Regions from separate parts of the Serratia plymuthica genome, predicted to be linked through region 1. Evidence: predicted binding sites of a transcription regulator. Region 1 holds the regulator's gene; each other region holds the start of a gene.
What was found. Region 1 encodes CRP, which controls carbon source genes, mostly activating them, when cyclic AMP is high. Its sites were predicted from a motif close to ATGTGANNNNNNTCACAT; they were not measured.

Region 1 (4,623 bases):
GCTCAGGTGAGACAGGATGCGGCGCAGGTGGCGCTCCATCTCGGTGACCGGCATTTCCGGGTGCAAATCCGGTGGCTGCATGATGCTGTTGCTGCCGCTCGGCCCGTCGTATTCCAGCCGCTGCTGGCAGCTTTGCAGCGCGATCTCGCAGGTTTGCAGATACTCCTGCGCCAGCTTCGGCGTCAGCATATAGTGCTCGCGCGCCAGAATGGTCATGGCGTTCAGGTGTTCGACAATAAATTGACTGTGCGTCACCCACAGGCGCATATCTGCCAGATAGCTGGATTCAAACCCCGGCTCCTGCATCGCCTGGTTGAGCGAGGTGAACAGCGCGTTGTGCGCCTGGTTCACCTGCATGCGCGCGTAAGCCAGCGCGCTGGGATCGGGTTCCTGCTCTTCCAGCAGCAGGCGCAGCGCCTGTTGATCTTTCTCCAGCGCCTGATGGGCGTTCTTGCGCAGCAGGCCGCTTTGCCATTGTGGCCACAGCCAGATGGTGCCGCCGAACACCAACACGCAACCGATCAGGGTATCGATCAGACGAGGGATCAGGAAATGCGTGCCGTTCAACGCCAGCAGTTGCAGGGTATAGACCGCCGTCACCGTAAAGCCTATCACCGCCAGCCCGTAGTTTTTACGCGAAACCAGATAGGCTGCCAGCGTGATGACCAACATCACGCTCAGGGTCGCGCCCTCGGGCATTTGCAATTGCAGCAACCCGGCGGCGATCACCAGCCCGGCCAATGTGCCGAGCGCACGGTGCTGGATGCGTACCCGAGTCGCGTTATAGCCGTTCTGGCTTACCAGCATGATGGTCAGCAGGATCCAGTAAGGCTTTGGCAGGTTGAAAAACATGCCCAGGCTGCTGCCTGCCGCCAACATCACGCCTAACCGGGCCGCATTGCGCAGGGCGTTGGATTTGAGTGACAGGTAGCTGAACAGCGCCGGCCAGAACGGCAGGCGGTTTTGATTGGCCATCAGATCACGGCGATATAACGGATGCTGGGTGCGCAGCAGGCGAGCGATGCGGCTGAAGTGGTAGTAACAGAACTGGCCCACCGGGTTGTCGGGGTGTTGTGCTGCCACTTTTTCCAGGGCCGCCAGCTCGTGGGTCATACTGAAGCGCTGGGAGTATTGATGGTAGAGAATATCGTGCGCCACCGTGCGCAACCGGCCGGCAATCACCTGCGCATTGCGGCGGATAATCGCCTCGGCCTGGCTCTGCTCCACCAACTTTTGCACTTCTTCCGGCAGGTGCAGGCTGACGGTAATGTGTTCCTGTAAATCCAGCGCGACCTGAAAGGTTCGCTGCAGGCGTTTTTGCTCGAGATTATTGGCGTGCGGCAAAAAGTTGAGCTGCTGATACAGCAGGCTGATCAGGTCCATCACTTTTTGCTGGCGCACCAGCAGTGGCGGTAACGCGGTTTGCGGATCGGTATGTTGGGTTAACAGGGAATACTTGGCTTCGAAGTAGTCCGCCAGTTCCAGATAAAGCTGGCTCAGCGATTCGCGCATCGGCTGTTCTTTCCACAGCTTGAACCAGAACCAGGTGAACAGGCCGTACCAGGCCGTCCCCACCACATACAGCACGGGGGCGTACCACAGCGGTACCGTGCCGGCCATGCTGAGCGAAAAGATGGCGGCGATCAACGCGGCGGGGAGCAGGCGGGCATGCAACGGGCTGATTTCGCCGCTGACGCCGAGCAGCAGAGCCAGGCCGAGCATCAACGCCGGCAGCGGCAGTTGCCACAGCAACGCCTGCTGCAGCAACAGGCTGCTGAGTGCAAACAGTGAGCCGCCGACGATCAGGCGTTTGAAAAAACGTTTGTGGGGTGTGTCCAGCCCGGCGATGTTACAGCAGGCGGGAACCAGGGAAAACAGCAGGCCGAGTTGCAGGTGGCCGATCAGCAGACCAAAGAGCACTGGCAGACACAGCACCAGCGTTTGCCGCAGTGCGTAATTGACTTCCGGGTGGTAAATCAGTCGACGCCACATGATCGGCCGGGGCATAAAAAAACGGCGCGAATCATCGCGCCGTTTTTTCAGTGATTAACGCGTGCCGTAAACGACAATGGTTTTGCCGTGGGCGGAGATCAGGTTTTGATCTTCCAGCATTTTCAGAATGCGGCCGACGGTTTCACGTGAACAACCGACGATCTGGCCAATTTCCTGGCGGGTGATTTTGATCTGCATGCCGTCTGGGTGAGTCATGGCATCGGGCTGCTTCGCCAGGTTCAGCAACGTTTGCGCGATGCGGCCGGTAACGTCCAGGAAGGCGAGGTTACCCACTTTCTCCGAGGTTACTTGCAGGCGGCTTGCCATCTGCGCTGACAGGCGCATCAGGATATCCGGGTTGACCTGAATCAGCTGGCGGAATTTCTTGTAGGAAATCTCAGCCACTTCACAGGCGGTCTTCGCCCTGACCCAGGCGCTACGCTCCTGGCCTTCTTCAAATAATCCAAGCTCGCCGATGAAATCCCCCTGGTTAAGGTAGGACAGGATCATCTCTTTACCTTCTTCATCTTTAATCAGCACCGCGACGGAGCCTTTTACGATGTAGTAAAGCGTTTCGGCTTTTTCACCTTGGTGAATCAGCGTACTTTTGGATGGATATTTGTGGATATGGCAATGAGACAGGAACCATTCGAGTGTAGGGTCTGTTTGCGGTTTGCCGAGAACCATTCGCTGTTATCCTCTGTTGTTATCGCTGCCTTGTGTCACAGGGGTCAGAGTTCCCTGTAAAACGTGCTGTCGCCGTTGTTTTAAGGGTGGCTGGCAGCAGGTTTTGAGGCGTGTCATGAATATACGCTGTCGCTCTAGCATATTAACTTGCCGGGAGCGCTGCAAGCTACATTCTATTAACATACCGGTAAAGGAGCCTTTCTCTGGGAGTTTCCCTGAAATCAGTGTCCCGGAAAGATTTATTGCGGCTCTGTTTGTAGCACAGAGTGAGGCGGGTGTCTCGTGTTGTCTTGCTCGCGCATGATTAGCATCAGGTTCCGTTGCCAGTTTCTATGCGAAAGCGTACCCTGATTTTAAGAAATTAACCGGAGTGACCAGCATGCAGGCGAGAGTTAAGTGGGTAGAAGGGTTGACGTTTCTGGGTGAGTCCTCGTCCGGTCATCAGGTATTGATGGATGGCAACGCCGGCGATAAAGCACCCAGCCCAATGGAAATGGTGCTGATGTCGGTGGGCGGATGCAGCGCTATCGACGTGGTGTCGATCCTGAAAAAAGGGCGGAATGACGTGCGTGATTGCGAGGTGAAACTGACCTCCGAACGGCGTGAAGAAGCGCCGCGCGTATTTACCCATATCAACCTGCATTTTATCGTGACCGGCAAAGATCTGACCGACAAGATCGTGGAACGTGCGGTGAATCTCTCCGCCGAGAAATATTGTTCGGTATCGCTGATGCTGAACAAGGCCGCCAGCGTGACCCACAGCTTTGAAATCCGCGCCGTGGCGTAAAACGCGAGCAGAAAGGGGCGCGGCCTGCCGCCGCGCACCGGCCCATTACTCGATTTTTTTGCCTTCCAGCAGTTGCTGCACCAGCGGCGCCATGATCAGCTCCATCGCCAGCCCCATTTTGCCGCCCGGCACGACCAGCGTATTGATGTGCGAGATAAAAGATCCTTGCAGCATCGCCAGCAGGTAAGGGAAATCGATCTGATCCAGACCACGGAAATGAATCACCACAAAGCTTTCATCCAGTGAAGGGATGGCTTTGGCGGCGAACGGGTTGGAGGTATCGACCGTCGGCACGCGCTGGAAGTTGATGTGGGTGCGCGAAAACTGCGGCGTGATGTAGTTGATATAGTCCTCCATCGAACGCACGACCGAATCCATCACCGCCTCACGTGAATGGCCGCGCTCGCCGGTATCGCGGATCAGCTTTTGGATCCACTCCAGGTTAACGATCGGTACCACGCCGACCAGCAGATCGACATGTTTGGCCACGTCGGTATGGTCGGTAACCACGCCGCCATGCAACCCTTCATAGAACAGCACGTCGGTCGGCGCCGGCAGCGCCTCCCACGGCGTAAAGGTGCCGGGTACCTGGTTATAGGGCACCGCTTCGTCGTAGGTATGAAGATATTTGCGTGACCGTCCGGTACCGTTCTTGCCGTACTCGATAAAGCTCTGCTGCAGCAGGCCGAAGTCGTTGGCCTCCGGCCCGAAATAGCTGATATGACGACCCAGATCGCGCGCTTTGCGGATCGCCGCGTCCATTTCCGGCCGGGTATAGCGGTGGAAGCTGTCGCCTTCCAGCTCCGCCGCGCGGATGTTCAACTGCTGGAATATCTTGCGGAACGCCACGCTGGTGGTGGTGGTGCCGGCGCCGCTGGAGCCGGTCACTGCGATAACGGGATGTTTGGCGGACATGGTGGTTGTCACTCCGTGTTAAATGCGCCGGCGTCAGAGTAGGGTTATTGGTCTGTTTGACGCCCTTTCGCCAAGGGCAAAATTCCGCGCGCGGGTTTGCAATGGTTCATTGTTACCTGATTTTTTCCGTCAGTCATAGAACCGGCTGACACTAAATTTCTTCCTGCCCGGCGCGGAACTGCCCGCGTGGCATGATGTTGACGGTTTCATGCAGTTCTGACCACACCAGCAGCACTTCGCCG
Region 2 (4,623 bases), 1.7 Mb from region 1:
CGGTTCGTAAATTTCCCAGCCGCGATAAGGGTTCATTTTTCTACCGGGCATTTCATAGTTTTCGAATAACCATTCAGGCATAAAGGGCGCTAGCGGGTTTACGGCGCTGTCGCGGCATTTCACGCGGCGTGGCTGGTAATAGTTAACCCCGAGCAGGTCAATCTTTCCTTCGGCGATCAGTGCCCGATCGCCTGGTTGGCAAGCCGGAAGCTGATCCCAGGTTTGCAGCAAAGCCACCAGCTCGGCCGGGTACTCGCCGCGCAGCACCGGATCGAGGAAACTGCGGTTAAACAGCAGGTCGGCGTGATGCGTGGCACTCACATCCGCCGGGTTTTGCGAACGCGGGTAGGACGGAGTCAGGTTCAGCACGATCCCGATCTCCCCGGCGTAAAGCCCGGCACGAAACGCCTGCACCGCCGACGCATGCGCCAGCATCGTGTGGTATGCCACCGTCGCCGCCCGCTTAAAGTCGACCACATTGGGATAGTGGAAATCATACAGGTAGCCGCCTTCGACCGGCACAATCGGCTCATTGAAGGTAAACCAATGCATCACCCGGTCGCCAAACAGTTCAAAACAGACCTGCGCATAGCGGCTAAAGGCCGCGACCACGTCACGGTTTTCCCAGCCACCCTTCTCCTGCATCGCCATCGGCATATCGAAGTGGAACAGCGTAATAAACGGTTTGATGCCCTGCGCCAGCAGCTCATCAATCACGTTGTTATAGAACGCCACCGCTTGCGGATTCACCTCGCCCGTGCCGTCCGGGATCAGCCGCGACCAACTGAGGGAGGTACGAAAACTGTTATGGTTGAGCCGTTTCAGCAGCGCGATATCCTGGCGCCAGTTCCGGTAAAAGGTTGACGTCTCCTGCGGCCCCACCTGCTGATGAAAACGCCAGGGCTCATTGGCGTACCAAGTGTCCCAGATTGTCGGGCTTTTACCGCCCTGCCGGCTATCCCCTTCGGTTTGCAGCGCGGAGCTGGCGCTGCCCCACCAGAAGTGCTCGGGAAATTCGTATTTCATGCTTCACTTCTCCATAAATATCAGTTGTTGCCGAGGGTTCCGGCCAGCGGTGCCCCGTTCTGCACTTTTTGCTCTTCGGTTTTCATTAAAGAGCGCTCGTAAGCACGCAGGAACGGCAAGTACATCAGAGCAGACATCACCATACAGATGACGCACATCACCACCGGGCTGAACGCCCAGTTGGCCGCCCAGGAGGCACCGATGGGCGCCGGCGTGGTCCACGGCGTGAGCGACACCACCTGCGCCAGCCATCCCAAACGCGTCGCGGTATAGGCCAGTACGGCGTTGACCAGCGGAACGCAAACGAAGGGGATGAACAACATCGGGTTCATGATGATCGGCGCACCAAACAGGATCGGTTCATTGATGTTAAAGAAGCTCGGCACCACGCCCATCTTGCCGATGGTGCGCAAGTGGGCAACGCGGCTGCGCAATAGCAGGAAAGCCAGCGGTAACGTCGAACCTACGCCGCCAATCAGCAGATAGTGATCCCAGAACCCCTGCAAATAAACGTGAGGCAATGCCGCCCCGGCCGCCAGCGCCGCCTGGTTTGCCGACAAGTTCGCCATCCAGAACGGGTTCATGATACCGGTGACGATCAGCGCACCGTGAATGCCGGCGAACCAGAAAATCTGGCACAACAATACCGACAGCAAAATGGCAGGCAGCGAATCCGAGGCGGACACCAGCGGCTCCAGCAGATGCATAATCGCCTGAGGCAGGATCATGCCGGTTTGCGCTTCGATAAACAGATTCAGCGGATGCAGCGTACCAATCACCACCAGCACCGGGATCAGGATCTCGAACGAACGCGCCACGCCGGTGGGCACCTCTTTCGGTAGACGAATGGTGACGTTGTTCTGCTTGAGCCAGGCGTAAACGCGGGTTGAGTAAATTGCGGTGATCAGGGCGGTGAAAATCCCTTGCCCGGAAAGATACTGGGTGGATATTTTACCGTCGGCATAAGGGGCAGCCACCAGTAAAAAGGCCATAAATGCCAGCAAGCCGGACATCACCGGATCGAGATTAAACTGCCGCCCGAGGCTGGCGCCAATCCCCACGGAGATAAAGAAGGTCATCACCCCCATACTCAGGTTGAACGGCAACATCAGCTGTGCGCGATAAGTCTGCGAAAAATCCAGCCAGCCACGCGCAAAGCTGTTCGTGGTGTCGGCGGAGAACGGCGGAAAGATAAAGACCAGCATGAACGAGCCAATAATCATAAACGGCAACGCGGCGGTAAAACCATCGCGTATGGCAATGACATATTTTTGCTGTCCCAGGCGGCCGGCCAGCGGGGTGATGGATTGCTCGATGACGGCAACCATTGACTGATATAACGAACTCATAGGAACACCTTTTTAGTGCGCCGCTTCGATCAGCGACAGAGCATAGTCCAGTACCTTCTCACCGCGCTGCATGCCGTAGTCCATCGGATCAATGGGCTGAACGGGTATGCCTTGGACGGCAGCCTTTTCTGACAGTGTTTTAAGCATATATTTTACCTGCGGCCCCAGCAGCACCACCTGATAGCGTGGAAACTGCGTATCGAACTCGGCTACGCCATAGGCGTCGATCTCGACCGGCAACCCCCTTTCATCCGCCGCCTCGACCATTTTTCTGACCAGCAGGCTGGTAGACATCCCGGCAGAACAACACAGCATAATTTTGTACATCGACAACCATCCTCAACGAGTAAATAACCTGAATGCGGGAATGATTGGATATCATACGGAAACCGTTTTCCATTGGGTCAGAATGGAAGTGTGATACTCATCATAATCTAGGCAGTGCAAGGGTTTTTTATTGGATTTGCATCACATATTTTTGCCTCACCCCGAGAGGTTTTGAGATGCTATGGAAAATCGGTTTCCATGAAAAAAAGAAAAAGGTTATACTGCTGGCGGCGATAATGTGAGCCATTACCGGATGGTTTTTTACAGGCTGCAGCTTGGGTCTGTCAGGAGAGAAAGATGTCAACAATCAACGATGTATCACGTTTAGCTGGGGTGTCAAAAGCCACAGTCTCACGGGTGTTGAGTGGATCGCGCGGCGTTAAGGAAGCCAGCCGTCTCGCGGTATTGCAGGCAGCAGAAGAGCTCAATTATCGGCCCAATGTGATCGCGCAATCATTGCTTAGCCAATCGACGGGCTGCATCGGGGTTATCTGCGCGCAGGAGAACATTAACCAGACCACAGGTTATCTTTATGCGCTGGAAAAACAGCTCAGCCAGCATCAAAAGCATCTGCTGCTGCGTTTCGCCAACACCAAAGCGGGCGTAATGAACGCGCTGGACGAACTCACCTGCGGGTTGTGCGACGACGTGCTGATTATCGGTGCCCGTTTCCCGCTCAACATCCCGAATGACAACGTGATCCTGGTCGATTGCGTTGAGGCCGACACGCCCAACAGCATTCAGTTCGACCACGCTTTCGCCACCGAAAGCGCCTGCAATTACCTGATTAGCCAAGGCAGACGCCAAATAGCCTTGATCCATCCGGATGCCGGCGGCTCTGCCGATCAACTGCTGCTCGGTTACAAGCTTGCCCTGGAAAACAACTTTTTGCCGTTCAATCGCAACCTGGTGTTTATGGATTCGACCACCTCTTCCGTCGCGGTACAGGTACTGCTCAATAACGCCACCACGCTCAATTTCAACGCGCTGCTGGTGGCGGACGAGCAGGAGGCACAGCGGGTGATTACTCAGCTACAGGCGTTCAATAAATCCGTACCGGACGACATTATGGTCTTTAGCCTGGCCGGTTCGCTGCATTTACCCGGCATTCCGGCGATCCCCTCCATCGAATATTCAATGGACGCCATGGCGGCGCGCATCGTCAGTTGGTTGACGGAGAAAACCCGGGATATGCTCGGTGCCTGCGTGCTGCGCGGGGATTTGATTATCCCGGACAGACACAAACGTTAAGCGATTGCCGGCGCCGCCGGAAAAAAAACGGGCCAACAAGGTTGGCCCGCGATCGGTACAATTCCCACTGACGACTATTCTACCGCGATAGGCGTCTCAACCAGTTTGGGCTGATTGCTCCCCTGCAGCGTCTTGATCTTGTCCTGATACACTTTCACCTGTTCAGCATCTTTCAGCAAAGCATAGGTCAGCTCAAAGTCGACACTTTGGCCAGGTCCCCCCATGTCAGTTGTCGCCTCCTTCGGAAAAATTATCAGGTGGCTGGGGATGTTGTATGGGTGTTTATTCAACAGAACGTAAAGCCGCGGTGATCGCCAGAATGTTACCTCCGCATAATCAGTCAGTTAATCAAATAGCACGACAGGAAGGTATTCATCCCAAAACTCTTTACCACTGACGTTCATCGGCGGGCATTGCCGAGTCAGCACTGTCTACCAGGGAAAACTCCCCCGAGTGATCCTACTCGCGAATAGTGGACTGTAGTGATGTGATGGACGTCCCTCTGTGTAAGTCCTGCCATACTTATGCTGAGCGATCTTATTCACAGAGGTACTGCATCATGAACAAGATAAAAGTTATCGGTATCGATCTGGCTAAATCTGTCTTTCAGGTTTGCGTCTGGATGAGCGACGGGAGTATTGCATCTAACAGTAATATTTCCCGGGCTAAA
Region 3 (4,623 bases), 970 kb from region 1:
TCAAAATCCCCCAGCAGGAAATCGGTGATCGGCGCCGCCTTGGCGATACCGGCGCTGTAAACCAGCAGATTGGCCTGGCCGAACGCCTGATCAACCGCCGCCGCCAGCGCAATGACGCTCTGCTCGTCGGTGGCGTCGGCCTGGAAGGCCTGGGCGCGGCCCGCACCGAACTCATGGTTAATCTGTTGCGCCACCTGATGGGCATTGTCCGCATTCAAATCGGCCACCGCGACCCGGTAACCCGCCTGCGCCAGGCCATGAGATAAAAACGCACCTAAGGTTTGGCCGCCGCCAATCACTACCGCTACTTCAGACATGGTCTACTCCTTATGCAATAAATTTCAGCGTGCTGCCTAACGGGATATCAGCCGGCGTGGCGCCGGAAACGTGGATCGAACCCGGAAACTCGGCCTGGGTTACGCCGTCGAAGCGCACGGTGACATGACCCAGCTCACGCAGGTTTTGCGTCGCGACGCTGCCGACGGCGGTGATCGGATAACGCTGCTCCGCCAGCTCCATCCAGCCGCCGACCTGCAGTTCACCGGCGGTGTCGCCGTGCCGATGGATAAAGCAAAACTCTTCAATGTCCGCCGGCGCGCCTTCGCGGAAGGTGATCAGCATGTCATCCTGCAATGCCTCGCGGGCGCTGCCGCCAATCTGCGTAATGGTGGTGTGGTAAATGGTGTGCATGATCTTTTCCCTGCAAAACAGTGTCATTGATAGATGAAGGCCGAAGCGGCCCAGGCGATCAGTACCGTTGGCGCGCCGGTCAGGAAACGCCCGACCAGTACCGACGGCACGCCGACCCGCACGGTGTCCTGTTTGGCTTCCGCCAGCGACAAGCCGACCGGAATAAAGTCGCAGGCAGCCTGCGCGTTAATCGCAAACAGCGCAGGCAGCGCCAGCTGCGGCGGAATATGCCCGAGACCGATCTGCACCCCGACCAGCACGCCAATCACCTGGGCGATCACCGCGCCGGGGCCGAGGAAGGGCGACAACAGCGGGAAGGAACAGATCAGCGCCAGCGTCACCAGGCCGATTGGGCTGCTGGCCAGCGGCGTCAGGCCGTGGGCGATAAAATCACCCAGACCCGAGGCCATGATGATGCCGATCAACGCCGAGACGAACGCCATAAACGGCAGGATGGTTTTCAGCACCGTGTCGATGGTGTCGCGCCCGGCCTGGAAGAACACCGCCACCACCGAACCCATGCCCATGCCGACTTTGGCAAGCAGGCCGTCGCTCTGTTCGGTGATTTTTTTGCTGGTGTCGTAATCGCACCCTTTTGGCTGTGGCGCGGGGGGCTTTTGCGCCGTACCTGTTGCCGACGCCACCAGGCTGATGTTGTTGTCGCGTACGCCGGAGACGTAAATGTCCTCGAGGATAAACTGCGCCAGCGGGCCGGACTGGCCGGTGGCGTGGATATTGACCGTCGGGATGCGGCGCTTCGGATACAACCCGCAGCGCAGGGTGCCGCCGCAGTCGATCACCATCACGCCAATCTCTTCCGCCGGCGGTTCGCCCTCTTTAAAGCCGTCGACTGCCGGCCAGCCGGTCAGCTCGCTGAGCCGATCGACGATCGAAGGGCGGGTGCCGGCGGTGATGTACACCACTTTCTTGCCGGGTTCGATCGCAATCTCCAACGGGCCACCCCAGCCGCTGGCGCCTTTCTCAATACGGATATAAGCACTCATGCTGCACTCCACGGATTAAAGTTGCACCTGGCGATCCAGGCGGATGCCCATCTTGCGTTCGAACAAACTGGTGGTGAGGTCGGTTACCCAGCCACGGAAGAAGTTGGTGAACAACCCGACCAGGAAATAGCTCACCGCCAGTGGCCCAAGCGGTAGGCCGAGAGTCGTCAGCCCGCTGGCGATCCCGAGGTATACGAACAGCTCGCCGGGGTTGATGTGCGGAAACAGGCCGTTCATCGAATGGCAGCTGTAGGACGCCGCCGCATAGTAGCTGGGCTTGTATTTCTCCGGCATAAAGCGCCCGAGACTGAGGGTCATCGGGTTACAGAAAACAAAGGTACCGATCAGCGGCAGCAGCAGATAGCGCGATACCGGGTTGCCCGCGCAGCGCTGCGCCAATCGTTCGATACGTTCCTGGCCTACAAATTTGATCAGCGCATTCATGATAACCAACAGGCTGATTAACAAAGGTAAAATGCCGGTCACCATGCCGACAAACACTTCACCACCTTTCTGAAACAGGCCGATAAACCACTCGGCACCGTGGGTGATTAGCTCAATCATTATTGCTCTCCTGTGATGGACGGTATGGCCTGGAGCGAAAAGCGGCTCTGTCGCCATGGGCCTTACACTAATCACTTTATGGATTCATTTGTTTTAAATAGATCACATTTTGAAAGATAAATATTTTATTGTGAAAGTTAAAAATGAAAGAAAAATAAGAATAAAACGAAAGGATTGGCGGAAAACAGGCACAAAAAAGCCCGGCGTACCGGGCTGTGGAGGCAGGGGAAGGGGTCAGGCGATGGTAACGTTTTTGTCCAGATAGGTGTCCTGCACGGCGTTGATCAGCGCCACGCCTTCTTTCATCGATTTTTTGAACGCCTTGCGCCCCAGGATCAGGCCCATGCCGCCCGCACGTTTGTTGATGACGGCGGTACGCACCGATTCCTGCAGGTCGTTTTCACCGGCGGCGCCGCCGGAGTTGATCAAGCCCGCGCGGCCCATATAGCAGTTGGCCAGCTGGTAACGCACCAGATCTATCGGGTGGTCGGTGGTCAGCTTGCTGTAGACGCGGTCATCGGTGTAGCCGAATTTTACCGCGCGGTAGCCGCCGTTGTTTTCCGCCATTTTTTGCTTAACGATATCGGCGCCGATGGTGGCGGCAATATGGTTGGCCTGGCCGGTGAGATCGGCGCTGGAATGGTAATCCACGCCGTCTTTGGTGAACGCCGGGTTACGCAGATAGGCCCAGAGCACGGTGACCATGCCCAGCTCGTGCGCGCGTTCGAAGGCGGCAGAGATCTCCTCGATCTGGCGGCGAGATTGCTCGGAGCCGAAGTAAATCGTTGCGCCGACCGCGACCGCCCCCATATTGAAAGCCTGCTCGACGCTGGCGTACAGCGTCTGGTCGTATTGGGTCGGGTAGCTCAGGGTTTCGTTATGGTTCAGTTTGACCAGGAACGGAATTTTGTGGGCGTAGCGGCGCGATACCGACGCCAATACCCCGTAGGTGGAGGCGACGCAGTTACAGCCGGCCTCGATAGCCAGTTCGACGATATTTTTCGGATCAAAATACAAGGGGTTGGCGGCGAAAGAAGCGCCGGCCGAGTGTTCAATGCCCTGATCGACCGGCAGAATCGACAGGTAACCGGTACCGGCCAGGCGGCCGTGGTTGAGCAGGGTTTGCATGGAACGAAGGACGGTATTGGGACGGTTGTTATCGATCATTATCCGGTCAACAAAGTCGGCGCCCGGCAGGTACAGATTCTCAGCAGGGATGGTGGTACAGCGGTGTTGCAACAGGTCTTCCGCTTCCTTTCCTAACAACTGCGCGATATCAGTCATGATTAACTCCCGATTAAGCTTCCTCATACACCGGCAATGCCATCCCGTCGTCTTCCAGGCTGCAGCCTTGTTACCTGCGCTGGCCACCTGGCTGCAACGTGAAGGCCATAGGGGATATTTTGTCACCGGCATAGCAGAAAGCGGTGATTAAAGCTGAAAGAACGAGACTACTGAATTTCCTTTGGCAAGGAGAAACAATAGATGCGATTGAGAGGAAATTCCATTTGCGGGGGCAAATACGCGAGGGCGATCGCCCCCGGCGCGGTAACTGGCTGATTACTCGATATCGAACCACTCGGTGTTTTGCAGGGCGATCGGCGTAATGGAGTAGATCATCTCCTGCAGATGCTCATGGATGGCGCGCTCGGCGGCGTCCGCATCCTGGGCCTTGAGTGCGGCAAAGATCCGATAATGCTGCTGGATCAGGCTTTCCGGCGGCGACACCTCGCTCAGGCTGAGAAAACGCACCCGGTCCATGGTGGCCTTGATGGTTTCGATGGTTTCCCAGGCCAGGGGGCAGTCGGCGAACTGGGTCAGCAACTGGTGGAACTCATCGTCCAGCGCCAAAAACTCGCGCGTCTGTTGGTTTTGCGCTGCCAGCTCCTGACGATGCAAATTGTGCTCCAGCGTCATCAGCTGTTCCGGCGTGATCCGCTGCGCCACGCGGCGGACGATCGCGCATTCCACCGCCTGGCGGATAAAGCGCCCGTCGGCCACCCGCTTGGCGGAGATCTTCATCACGAAAGTGCCGCGCTGCGGCAGTATCTGCACCAACCCGGCCTCCGCCAGCTTGATGAACGCCTCGCGAACCGGTTGGCGCGAAACGCTAAAACGGGTGGAAATCTCTTTCTCGGAAAGCAGCGTGCCGGGCGGAATGGTGCAGTCGACAATGTCTTTACGCAGGAAGCGGTAAATTTGCTGGTTGACCGGAAGGGTGTTGGTGAGGCTGTAGGATTCAGACATGGCGACAATCAGTGACCCGACTTGCTGTGAATGCCACCATACTAGCAGATTATCTTGGGGCTGCGGGCGGATAAATCCCTCCGCAGCCTGATGAATTTCAATCAATCCATCAACTAAC
Region 4 (4,623 bases), 1.2 Mb from region 1:
ATGGAGAAAAATATGAACTTTCGCCTGACTGGGCTGGCTTTCGCAACTGTGCTATTGGTGGGCTGTGCCAGCGCGCCGCAAGATGAACCACAAGGGCGATCCGATCCTCTGGAAGGATTTAACCGGACGATGTTCGACTTTAACTATAACGTCCTGGATCCTTACGTATTGCGCCCAGTGGCCGTGGCCTGGCGCGACTATGTGCCCATGCCGGCGCGTAACGGTTTAAGTAACTTCACGTCGAACCTGGAAGAGCCGGCCAGCATGGTCAACGCCTTCCTGAAAGGCGACCCGTATCGCGGGATGATTCACTTCAACCGCTTCTTCCTGAATACCCTGCTGGGGATGGGCGGCCTGATCGACGTGGCGGGAATGGCCAACCCGAAACTGGCGCGCGAAGAACCGAACCGTTTCGGCAGCACGCTGGGGCATTACGATGTCGGCTACGGCCCTTATGTAATGTTACCGGGTTATGGCAGCTTCACCCTGCGTGAAGACGGCGGCGACTGGGCGGATACGGTTTATCCGGTACTGAGCTACCTGACCTTCTGGATGTCGGCGGGTAAATGGGTGGTTGAGGGGATTGAAACCCGCGCCCAACTGCTGGATTCCGACGGCCTGCTGCATAACTCTTCCGATCCTTACGTGATGGTGCGTGAAGCCTACTTCCAGCGTCATGACTTCCTGGCGCGTGGGGGTTCACTGAAGCCGGAGGAAAACCCGAACGCCAAGGCGATCCAGGGCGATCTGGACGAGATCGATTCGGGGAAATAATTCCCCGCCAAGAGAATATGAGAACCCGCCGCCAGGCGGGTTTTTTACTATATAACGGCAATAAAAAAAGCGCCCCGTGGGGCGCTTGAGCTTGCAGAAAAACGCGATCAGAAGCGGTAGTTGAAGTTGGCGCCGTACAGCCAGGCCTTGCCCACCGAATTGAAGGTGTATGGGCCTTCTTTGATGGTGACTTTTTGGCCATGCATGTAGGAAACACCGACGTCGACCGACGCGTCTTTGTTGAACGCGTAGCTGGTACCGGCGCTGATCCACATACGGTCCTGATCCGGGATCGAGATAGAGCGGTTCTGGGCAGGCACCGGGCTGTCATCGAACGCGACACCGGTACGGAAGGTCCAGTTATCGTCATAGAAGTAGGTGGTACCCAGCGCGATGCGGTAGGCGTCGCGGAAGCCTTCATGCTTCTCGAACAGCGTCTGGCCGTTGCTGCCGGTGGCTTTCAGCTCCTGGAACTGGCTCCAGCTGGTATAAGCCAGGCTGTAGTGGACAGCCCACTGCGGCGCCACTTTGTTGTAGCCCGAGATTTCCCACATTTCCGGCAGGTTCAGATCCAGAGAACCTGGGATGGTGCTGCCGTTGGTGCCCAAAGGCAGGCCGAGAGACCCCAAGATTGGGTTATAGGCGGATGGCAGGCTGCTTTTGTAGTCGCCATCAAACTTGATTTTCACTTCGGAACGGTAGGTGAAGCCGTAGCGGTTGTTTTCGTCCACTTCATACAGGATGCCTGCGTTCCAGCCGTAGCCCCATTTATCGCCTTTCAGGTGAGAGATTTGGGTATCGGCCGGGATTTGTGAAACAGGGCCGGCTAACTGAGGTGGCAATTGGCCTGAGCCAGCAATCAGTTTCGGCAATTCGCCGGCATAACGCTCAAGTTTGGCTTTAGCGTAGACCGCATCAAAACCCAGACCGAAGCTGAAGTGTTGGTTAAGGCGGTAAGCACCACTCAGATTAAGGTTTACGGTAGTCAGGTCCGTTTTACCGCCGTAAGCGCCCGCGGTGTAACCGTCGTTGAATTCGGTGGCCAGACCGAAGTTGCTGGTGACCGAGCCGCCCACGGCGAATTGATCGTTAATCGGGTGAACATAGTGCAGGTTCGGCACCCAGGCGGTTGGCGCGATGTTTTTGGAATCCAGGCTGGCGCCTGAAGGTGACTTGCCGGTAATGTCCACATCCGGATCGATAAATACCGCGCCGATCGAGAATTCTGGCCGGGTGTACATCATCAAAAGGGCAGGGTTGCGGCTGGCGGATGCCGCGGTATCCGCGATGGCGCCTTCACCAGAATACGAACGTCCTAAACCCGCTGATGAGAACTCATTCAGCTGGAATCCTGCGGCAGACACGTTTGAAGAAATAATTGCCACTGCAGCTGCGAGAGCTGATTTAGTAAATAGGTTTTTCTGGCTCATGACCAAAACCTCATTATGTGTTTATTATTTAAACTATGTTACACAAGGTAACAAGGAGCGCGGGATTGTAGGGTCCGTTATCATTCAGACAAATCAGACCAGTGGCTGAATTATAGGTCCGACCTGTGAGAATGTTGCAACTTTGTTTTTGAGATATTTCAAGATTGGTATCAAAAAAGAGATCTGCTTAACAAAAAACCAGCGGCACATAACAAACTTCTTACCATTCCTTAGCAGACATCGATTTTCATTTGTGATTTCCATCACTTAAAACACCTATAAAAAGTAAGTGCTAGCGATGGGTTTCGCTGCGGGGTAAAATAAACGCAGAATCTTGCGTCTTTGCGCCAGAAAGTTAATGGCAGTTTGGACTCGCGTAATGGCGGTCCCCGAGGAGAATTAATCATGTCAGATGCAATGAATAAATGCAGCGCCCAGGAAACCGCAGCCTGTTGCTGTGTCGATGTCGGTACCGTGATGGACAACACCGATTGCACCGCATCCTACAGCCAGGTATTTGCCAATCAACAGGATGCCGAGCAAACGCTGGCGGCGCTGACGGAAAAAGCCCGTGGCGTGGAGTCTGACCCTTGTGACATCAGCAGTAGCATTAAACCTGTTGACGGTGGTGTGCAACTGGTTGCGGATTTCACCTTCGCCTGCCAGGCGGAAACCCTGATTTTCCAGCTCGGCCTGCGTTAATTCCTGCCCAAAACGGTGCGGGGTAAACCCGCGCCGCCGCCTCGCCGTTTTCCCCCAGTAGAAAGTTGCTCCTGCTCTCAGTTTTCACTTCTGACGGTTTGCCAAATGTAAACATTTAGTTAACAATGACCTCATCAGGTCAGACCTCTTTTTGCCCGTTGCGCTGACGTTATTTTTTCAGGAGCGTTTATGAGTAAGGCACTGCCGTTGGTGACCCGTCACGGTGACCGTATCGCGATTGTAAATGGACTGCGTACCCCTTTTGCCAAACAGGCAACCGCTTATCACGGCATTCCGGCGGTGGATCTGGGTAAAACGGCGGTGAGCGAACTCTTGGCCCGCAGCGGCATTGATCCGGCGCTGATCGAACAGCTGGTGTTCGGCCAGGTAGTGCAAATGCCCGAGGCGCCAAATATCGCGCGTGAAATTGTCCTGGGCACCGGCATGAGCGTACATACCGATGCGTACAGCGTGTCGCGCGCCTGTGCCACCAGCTTCCAGGCGATCGCCAACGTGGCGGAAAGCATCATGGCGGGCAGCATCAGTATCGGCATTGCCGGCGGCGCCGATTCCTCCTCGGTGTTGCCGATCGGCGTCAGCAAAGCGCTGGCGCGCACGCTGGTCGATGTCAATAAGGCGCGCACTCTGTCGCAACGCCTCAAACTGTTTAGCCGATTGAAGTTCCGCGATCTGTTGCCGGTACCGCCAGCGGTGGCTGAATACTCGACCGGTCTGCGCATGGGCGATACGGCCGAACAAATGGCGAAAAGCCACGGCATCACCCGCGAAGAGCAGGATGCGCTGGCGCACCGCTCTCACCAGTTGGCGGCCAAGGCCTGGGAACAGGGGCTGTTGCACGATGAAGTCATGACCGCTTACGTCCCGCCTTACCGCGCGCAAATCACCGAAGACAACAACGTCCGCAAAGACTCCAGCCTGGCGTCATACGCTAAACTGAAACCGGCATTTGACCGCAAACATGGCAGCGTCACCGCGGCCAACAGTACGCCGTTGACCGACGGCGCGGCGGCGGTGCTGATGATGAGCGAATCGCGTGCGAAAGAGCTGGGGTTGCAACCGTTGGGCTACCTGCGCAGCTTTGCTTTTTCCGCCATCGACGTTTGGGAAGATATGCTGCTGGGGCCATCCTACGCCACGCCGCTGGCGCTGGATCGTGCCGGCATTGGCCTGGACGATCTGACCCTGATAGACATGCATGAAGCTTTCGCCGCACAGACGCTGGCAAACCTGAAGATGTTCGCCAGCGATGAGTTCGCCCAACAAAAACTGGGGCGCAGCAGAGCGATTGGCACAGTGGATATGGATAAATTTAACGTCCTGGGTGGCTCGATCGCCTATGGCCACCCGTTTGCCGCTACCGGCGCGCGTATGATCACCCAGACGTTGCATGAGCTGAAACGCCGTGGCGGCGGACTGGGGCTGACTACCGCCTGCGCGGCCGGAGGGTTAGGGGCCGCAATGATTGTAGAGGTGGAATAATGAGCTTTGAAAACGCATTGCATGAACAGCGGGCCAAACCCTCAGCCTTTCAACTGACGCTGCGTCCGGACAACATCGGCGTGATTACCATCGACGTCCCGGGCGACAAGGTAAACACGCTGAAGGCCGAGTTCGTCGAGCAGGTGAATGACGTACTGATCCGCGCGCAGCAGCATACCGCGCTGGAAGGGCTGGTGATTATCTCCGGTAAGCCGGA

Region 2: a site for CRP is predicted at 2,832-2,849, ahead of JK621_RS00480 (PTS sugar transporter subunit IIB). Genes of this name have one in related genera too.
Region 3: a site for CRP is predicted at 2,349-2,366, ahead of srlA (PTS glucitol/sorbitol transporter subunit IIC). Genes of this name have one in related genera too.
Region 4: a site for CRP is predicted at 2,456-2,473, ahead of JK621_RS23495 (YfcZ/YiiS family protein). Genes of this name have one in related genera too.

Annotation. Positions count from the first base shown of each region.
Region 1 is NZ_CP068771.1:3,869,545-3,874,167, forward strand. It holds gene JK621_RS17975 (YccS/YhfK family putative transporter) at 1-1,992, opposite strand, end outside; gene crp (cAMP-activated global transcriptional regulator CRP) at 2,047-2,679, opposite strand; gene JK621_RS17985 (OsmC family protein) at 3,059-3,466, shown strand; gene JK621_RS17990 (phosphoribulokinase) at 3,512-4,381, opposite strand; gene JK621_RS17995 (YheU family protein) at 4,533-4,623, opposite strand, start outside.
Region 2 is NZ_CP068771.1:98,841-103,463, reverse strand. It holds gene JK621_RS00490 (glycoside hydrolase family 1 protein) at 1-1,026, opposite strand, end outside; gene JK621_RS00485 (PTS sugar transporter subunit IIC) at 1,047-2,375, opposite strand; gene JK621_RS00480 (PTS sugar transporter subunit IIB) at 2,388-2,702, opposite strand; gene JK621_RS00475 (LacI family DNA-binding transcriptional regulator) at 3,000-3,953, shown strand; gene JK621_RS00470 (hypothetical protein) at 4,028-4,177, opposite strand; gene JK621_RS00465 (IS110 family transposase) at 4,513-4,623, shown strand, end outside.
Region 3 is NZ_CP068771.1:4,839,555-4,844,177, forward strand. It holds gene srlD (sorbitol-6-phosphate dehydrogenase) at 1-317, opposite strand, end outside; gene srlB (PTS glucitol/sorbitol transporter subunit IIA) at 328-690, opposite strand; gene srlE (PTS glucitol/sorbitol transporter subunit IIB) at 714-1,694, opposite strand; gene srlA (PTS glucitol/sorbitol transporter subunit IIC) at 1,710-2,258, opposite strand; gene fbaB (class I fructose-bisphosphate aldolase) at 2,493-3,542, opposite strand; gene JK621_RS22495 (GntR family transcriptional regulator) at 3,819-4,505, opposite strand; gene JK621_RS22500 (mannitol dehydrogenase family protein) at 4,615-4,623, opposite strand, start outside.
Region 4 is NZ_CP068771.1:5,054,371-5,058,993, forward strand. It holds gene mlaA (phospholipid-binding lipoprotein MlaA) at 13-774, shown strand; gene fadL (long-chain fatty acid transporter FadL) at 882-2,204, opposite strand; gene JK621_RS23495 (YfcZ/YiiS family protein) at 2,610-2,906, shown strand; gene fadI (acetyl-CoA C-acyltransferase FadI) at 3,096-4,406, shown strand; gene fadJ (fatty acid oxidation complex subunit alpha FadJ) at 4,406-4,623, shown strand, end outside.